Regions from separate parts of the Marinithermus hydrothermalis DSM 14884 genome, predicted to be linked through region 3. Evidence: riboswitches for the same ligand, from Rfam matches in the RefSeq annotation. Region 3 holds a riboswitch; each other region holds the start of a gene.

The links. Region 3 has a riboswitch for S-adenosylmethionine ahead of metE (5-methyltetrahydropteroyltriglutamate--homocysteine S-methyltransferase). Riboswitches for the same ligand answer to the same signal wherever they lie in the genome.
Region 1: it holds a riboswitch for S-adenosylmethionine, as region 3 does, so the genes downstream of both, metX (homoserine O-acetyltransferase MetX) here and metE (5-methyltetrahydropteroyltriglutamate--homocysteine S-methyltransferase) in region 3, are expected to answer to the same signal.
Region 2: it holds a riboswitch for S-adenosylmethionine, as region 3 does, so the genes downstream of both, MARKY_RS09395 (nitrite/sulfite reductase) here and metE (5-methyltetrahydropteroyltriglutamate--homocysteine S-methyltransferase) in region 3, are expected to answer to the same signal.

The regions. Positions count from the first base shown of each region.
Region 1 is NC_015387.1:965,278-967,532, reverse strand. It holds gene MARKY_RS04955 (hypothetical protein) at 1-42, shown strand, start outside; gene metX (homoserine O-acetyltransferase MetX) at 23-1,171, opposite strand; SAM riboswitch class I at 1,343-1,452, opposite strand; gene MARKY_RS04945 (aminotransferase class IV) at 1,548-2,255, opposite strand, start outside.
Region 2 is NC_015387.1:1,876,402-1,878,656, forward strand. It holds gene MARKY_RS09395 (nitrite/sulfite reductase) at 1-887, opposite strand, end outside; SAM riboswitch class I at 1,127-1,236, opposite strand; gene MARKY_RS11475 (metallophosphoesterase family protein) at 1,345-2,022, shown strand; gene MARKY_RS09405 (histidinol-phosphatase HisJ family protein) at 2,019-2,255, opposite strand, start outside.
Region 3 is NC_015387.1:1,137,493-1,139,747, reverse strand. It holds gene metE (5-methyltetrahydropteroyltriglutamate--homocysteine S-methyltransferase) at 1-990, opposite strand, end outside; SAM riboswitch class I at 1,061-1,172, opposite strand; gene MARKY_RS05790 (glycosyltransferase) at 1,291-2,255, opposite strand, start outside.

The DNA.
Region 1 (2,255 bases), 170 kb from region 3:
CTGCTTGGGCGTTACCGCCGCGCTAAACCCCAAAGGCCTTGAGCACCGCGGCCACCTGGTCGTGCTCGATGAGGAAGGCGTCGTGCCCGTGCGGGCTGACCAGCTCCGCGTACTCGCCGCGCGCGGCCTGGGCCAGCGCCCGCACCGCCGGGGCCGGGTAGAGGAGGTCGCTGTCGATCCCCACGAAAAGCCGCGGCATCGCTAGGCGCTCGAGGACCTCGGGTAACGCCCCCCGGCCGCGGGTCACGTCGTGCGTGGTCATGGCGTGGGAGAGCGTGAGGTAGGTGTTCGCGTCGAAGCGCCGCAGGAACCGCTGGGCCTGGTAAGCGATGTAGCGCTCGCTCTGGCTGGGGTCCGCCCCCCAGCGCGCCTCGAAGCTCCGGGGCGCGCGGTAACTCATCATGGCCACAGCGCGGGCCACCGCCAGGCCGGGAGGCTGGGCCTCGTAACGCCCGTTACGAAAAGCGGGGTCGTTCAGGATCGCCTCGCGGGCCACGCGGTTAAACGCGCGCGCCCAGGGGCCGTAGCGCTCGGTGGCCGCGATCACCACGAGCCCCGCCGTGCGCTCGGGGTACATGAGGGCGAACTCGAGGGCCTGCATTCCCCCCATGCTGCCCCCGATGACCAGGGCCCGCTCCACCCCCAGGTGATCCAAAAGCCGCGCCTGGACCCGCACCATGTCCCGGATGGTGATGGGGGGGAACTCCGGACCGTACCGCCGGCCGGTCGTGGGGTTTCGGCTCGTGGGGCCGGTGGTGCCGTAACAACTGCCCAGGATGTTCGCGCACACCACGAAGTACCGCTCGGGATCCAGGGGCCGGCCCGCCCCCACGAGCGCGTCCCACCAGCCCTTAGGGCCAAAGGCCCGCTCTAAAGGCGTGAGCCGCGCCAGGGTCGCTGCGTCGTAGGTGCCCGCGAGGTGCGCGCTGCCCGTGAGGGCGTGGAACACGAGGACCGCGTTGTCCCGCTGGGCGCTCAACCGGCCGTAGGTCTCGAACCGCACCCGCACCTCGGGAATCAACCGCCCCTCCTCAGTCACGAACGGCGCGGTTCTAGGCCAAAGCACCGCGGTACGCGGCCGCACCGTGGCCGCATCCGACGCGTCAGTCACGGGGTGCAGCAGTAACGCCTCGTGCTCCCCCCACGCCTCGCACACCACGGTCCCGGTCATACCGCCCCCTTCCGGGCGGCGTGCCCCGTCTTTTTCTGCACCGGAATGGTATCGCGCATACCCCCTCCTTCCCCGCGCGGGCCGGTTGGAAGGGGGTAGCAACTCCCCCTTCCCGCGTCGTTCTCCAGAACGCTCGAGAAGGGGGTTAAGCTTTTTAGGCCGCCTCCCCTTCCCTTATCTTCCCCGCCGAAGCGGGCCGGAATTGGCACCGTGACGTGGGCGCACGCCCACCGGTTGCCGCGGCTTCACAGGGCCGGTCCCTCCACCGCTCTGGATAAGAGAACGGGCAGATTGTCGCCGCGCGCCCGCGCGGTTACCCTAGAGTGTACCCCCCCTAACGCAAAGGGTCAAGGATTCAATCCAAAAGGCACGAAGCCTACCTCGGCCCACCCCCAGGCCGGAACCGCTCCACCAACGCCCGCACCTCAGCGTCCCGCACCGCCCCCACCGGAACCAGCCCCACCCCGCTCCCCGCCAGGAGCAGCTGCCCGGCAAGCGCCCCCGGCGCAAGACGCGCCCGGCGCACCCCCAGGCCCATCTCCCGCGCGGCCTCCGCCACCACCTCCCGGGTGATGCCCTCGAGGCCGCCCTCGAACACGGTCAACACGCCGTCCCGATACAGCAAGGGGCTGGTGCGGCTCCCATCCACCACGCACCCCTCCCCATCCAGCAGCAGCGCCTCGAACGCCCCCGCCGCCCGCGCCTCCGCGAGGGCCAACCGGTACGGCAGGTAGTTCCCCGTCTTGTAGCGGGCGAGGTCCGGGTGCACCCGCCAGCGGCTCACGTGCACCCGCACCCCCTCGAGGTACACGCCTGGCTCCAGCGGGCGGTACGGGCTGGCCTCCGCGCACCACACCCCCTCCCCCACCGTGAGCCGCACCCGAAGGTCCGGTCCTTGCACCCGAAGCAGCTCCCACGCCCGCTCGAACGCCGCGTGCCCCGGGTACGGCAGGCCCAACGCTTCCGCATGGCGGCGCAACCGGTCCAGGTGCCGCCCCCACCAAAGCGGCTCCCCCCCCTCGCTGCGCAGCGTCGTAAAGACCGAAGCCCCATGGTACACGAAGGCCACGGGCCACGCCGCGGC
Region 2 (2,255 bases), 740 kb from region 3:
CACTCGGCGAACCCCGGGGGGACGGCCCCCACGGCGGGGAGCGGCTCGAGCTCAGGCGGCCCTTCCTCCTCGAGCGTGGGCTGCGCTGTGAGGGCGCGGCCGGAGCGCGTGGCCTTCACCACCCGGCGCTCGGCGAGGACCGCTTCGCGCAGGGCGTCCGCGCCCCATTGCTTCACCAGGAACTTGAGGCGGGCCTGGGTGCGCACCTTGCGGTTGCCGTGGCGGTCGAAGACCCGGAGGACCGCCTCGATCGTGGGGATCAGGTCCTCCGCGGGGGTGAAGGGCTCGAGGAGCACCGCGGCGCGGGGGGCCGCGCCGAGCCCGCCGCCGACGTGGATCCTGAACCCCGGCCGGCCCTCGGCGTCTCGGACCGCGACCGCGCCGATATCGTGGATGGCCACGCGGGCGTGGTCGGTCCGGCACCCTTCGAAGGCGATCTTGAACTTCCGCGGCAGGTTCTGCGCGACGGGGTGGCGTAGGAAGTAGCGGAAGGTGGCCTCGGCGTAGGGCGTGACGTCGAACGGCTCGTCGGGCGCGATCCCCGCGTAGGGGCAGGCCGTGACGTTCCGTACGGTGTTGCCGCAGGCCTCGCGGGTGGTGAGGCCCGCGCGCGCGAGGTGGCGCAGGAGTTCGGGCAGGTCGCGCCGCTGGACGTGGTGGAGCTGCACCGCCTGCCGGGTGGTGAGGTGCGCCTTACGGTGGGGGGTGAAGCGGTCCGCGGCCTCGGCGAGGGCCTCGAGCTGCTCGGGCGTCACGCGGCCGAAGGGCAGCTTGACGCGCACCATGTGCCGGTCCGAAGCGCCCCGGATCCCGTAGATCCCGTTTTCCAGTCGGTAGCGCTGGAAGTCCAGCGGGTCCTCCAGGCCGGCCTCGAGCCGGGCGATCATGCGCTCGAGGTGCGCGATCTCAGCGGCTTGGGCGGGGTCTTCAAGCAGGTTCACGTTCCTTCACCTCCTCGGGGTTGGTGGCCGGCGGGCCAGGCCCCCTATACCCCTGATACAAATAGGCTCAGGGGTAGGGTAACACAACAACCCGCGCGCGCCTCCTCGGGGGCGGGGTAGGGCAACCCCCCTTCTCCCGGGGGATCGGAGAAGGGGGGCGGTCTGGTTTGGCTGGCGTCTCCCCTCTCTTATCTCCCCCGCTTGCGCAGGCCGGAGTTGGCACCGGACGTGGGCACGCGCCCACCGGTTGCCGCGGCTTCACAGGGCCGGGTCCCTCCACCGCTCTGGATAAGAGACGGGCCGGGTTGTGGCCGCGCATCCCGCGCGGTTACCCGCGAGTGTATACCCTTAATACTAGCTTTGTCAAGGGTATCTCCGACCCGGTCCGCGGTAGATTAAGGATATGCGCCTCCTCCTGTTCTCCGACGTGCACGGAAACCTCACCGCCCTCGAAGCGGTCCTCGAGGCCGCCCGGGCGTACGGCCCCTACGACGGCGCGTACTGCCTCGGCGACCTCGCCCTGTTCGGCCCCCACCCCGAGGAGTGCCTCGACCGCCTCACCGAGGCCGGCGTCCAGGCCCTGGCGGGCAACACCGACGAGTGGCTCGCCCAGGACCTCGAGGCCCCCACCCCCACCGCCCAAGCCCACCTCGCCTGGTGCCGCGCCCGCCTCTCCCCCGAGGCCCTGGCCTTCCTCCGCGGCCTGCCGCGCGCCCTCCAGGCCGCGGACCTCCGGATGGTGCACGCCACGCCGCGCACCCCGCACGACGACCCCGAGCGGTGCGGCCCGGACCTCCCCCCGGACGAGGCCCGCGCGGTCTTCGGCGAGGGCCTCGTCGCCTTCGGGCACCGGCACGGCGCCTTCCTCGCCATCTCCCCGGGCCTGGTGCGGGTCAACGTCTCCTCGGTCTCGATCCCCCCCGAGCCGCGCCCCCTCGCGCGCTTCACCGTCGCCACCCGCCACGCCGGCCACTGGAGCTTCGCGCAGCACGAGGTGCCCTACGACCCCACCCCCGCCCTCCGCGCCGCCCGCGCGCGCGGCCTGCCCCCCTTCCCCTGGTGGCAGGCCCTGGTGGGCTAGAGCGGGTAACGCTGGGGCCGCCCCTCGCGGTACACCACCGCCTCGGCGTACCCCGCGGCCTTCAAGAGCCGCACCGCGTCCTCAAAGCGGTACCCCACCTCCTCCGGCCGGTGCGCGTCCGAACCCAGCACCACCGGGATCCCCAGCGCCCGCGCCCGCTCCAAAAGCGCCGGGGCCGGGTAGACCTCCCCCACCGGCTTGCGCCACCCCGCGGTGTTCACGTCCAAAGCCAG
Region 3 (2,255 bases):
CCCCGTCTCGCGGGAAGCGTCGTACGGCACGAACTGGAGGGAGGCCGAAGGCTGCACCGAGAGTTCAGGGGCGATCCCGTGAAGCCGCTCGAGGAGCAGGAGAACCTCACTCGGCCGGATGCGCCACACGTTGCGCGCGTCCACCACCCCGGCCCCAAGCCGTTTCTCCCGCGGCCAACCGTGCGCCTCGATCAGCTCGAGGTTGTTGCCGCGGGTGAAGTCGAGGCTCACCGCGGCCACGGGCAGGGCCACCACCCACGGGTACGCCTTGCCGAGATCGTCGAAGTAGGTCACCAGGTCGATCGCCACGCCCGCCCGGGCGAGCTCAGCGTAGGCCCGCTCCACGTGTGCCTTAAGGGTGTCCGCGTCCCCCAGCACCAGGGCCGGCTCGTGGAACTGCACCTCCCCCACCCCCCGGCCACGCAACCCCTCCAACAGCGCGCGGTAAGCGGGCAGGAGGCGTTCCAGCACCTCCCCCAGGGGCTCCTCGAGCCGCGCGAGCCGCAGGAGCGTCACGGGCCCCAGCACCACCGGCACCGCGCGCGCTCCAAGCACGCCCTGCGCACGCTCCACCGTGCGGAAGAACCCCTCGAAGCCGGGCTCGGGGTGTTGTCCGCGCGCGATCTCCGGAACCAGGTAGTGGTAGTTCGTGTCGAACCACTTGGTGAGTTCAAGTGCGGGAATACCCGGCAGGCCACGGGCCATGGCGAAGTACGCCTCGAGGCCCTCGAGGTGGCGGAAGCGTTCGGGCACGAGGCCCAGCCAAACCACCCAGTCGAGGACGTGGTCGTAGAGGCTGGTCCCCTCCACGGCCACGGCGTCCACGCCGCGCGCCTGCTGGGCGCGCCAACCGTCCTCCTGAACCGCTTCTACGGTGGAGATGAGCGTTTTGGCGTCCGTCTTGCCCGCCCAGTAGGCCTCGAGGGCGCGCTTGACCTCGCGGTTCTTGCCGATCCGGGGATACCCTACGGTCGCACTGCGAATACCCATGTGTTACCTCCTTAAATTTCAACCCCCTCCTCGGACGAGGAGGGGGTGAAATACTCCGGTTACACACCCCTCCTCATCGTTCCCCTCTCGGGGGCTGGCATTGGCACCGGACGTGGGAAAGTGCACCCCACCGGTTGCCGCGGCTTCACAGGGCCAGTTCCCTCCACCGCTCTGGATGAGGAGGTAGGTTGTGACGGGCTACGCCCGCTTACCCCCGATGGTACACCCTAGGGATAGCTGGGTCAAGCCAGCCTAAGCGTTACAGCGTTACTGAGTTCAACGGCGCGGAAACGGGTGGAGTCACGCCAGGTCTTCCACCCCCCGCACGGCCTCCATCACCCCGTCCTCCCGGCAGAGCCGCCGCGCCAAGAATTCCGCGTTCCGGCGGTACGCAAAGCGCTCCACTGCAGCCCGGATCGCGCGCGCCAGAGCGTTCGGCGCCAAGCGTTTCGCGGGGACCGGTCTGGGCCCTGCCCCCAGGGCCGCCACCCGCTCGCCCCAGAAGAACTGATCCGCGATGAACGGGACCGTGACTGTGGGCCTCCCCGCATAAAGCCCGGCGGCGGTGGTGCCGGCCCCACCGTGGTGCACCACCGCCGCCACGCGCGGGAACAACCAGGCGTGGGGGACAGCATCCAACACGTACACGCTGTCTGGAACCCTCTCGGGATCCAATCCGCCCCACCCCCGAACCAGCACGGCCCGCACGCCGGCCAGCTGAAGGGCCTCCAGCACGATCTCCGTAAAACGCCGCACATCCGGAGGACGCATGCTCCCAAACCCTACGTAGACCGGGGGCGGGCCGTCCTCTAAAAAGGCTTGCAGCTCGCCCGGCGGACGCCAACCCTCATCCAGCGGTAAACGCCAGTACCCCGTTACCCGAACCCAGTCCGGCCAATCCCTGGGCCGGGGCACCACAGCGGTACTGAACCCGTAAAGTACCGGCACCGCTCCCCTACGAAGCCGCGGGTAGGGACCGCGCCAAGAGAGCGGAGCTAGGCCCAAGGCCCGGCGCCAGCGGTTGGTCTGGGACGCGACCAAAAACCAGGCGAACTGCTCCATAGCCACGTACGAAAAGCGGTTATACAGGCCGCAGCGAGCCAGGAAAGGCGGTGAAGGGCCGAACGGCGCGGGAAACGCGGCCGTCGGCGTCTGGGGCTGGAGAAAGGCCGCCACGGCCGGTACCCCCCGAGCCTCCGCCCAGTGATAGGCTGGGAACCCCAAGGTGGAGAACACGACCCGGTCTGCGCCCTCGAGGCCGGGCT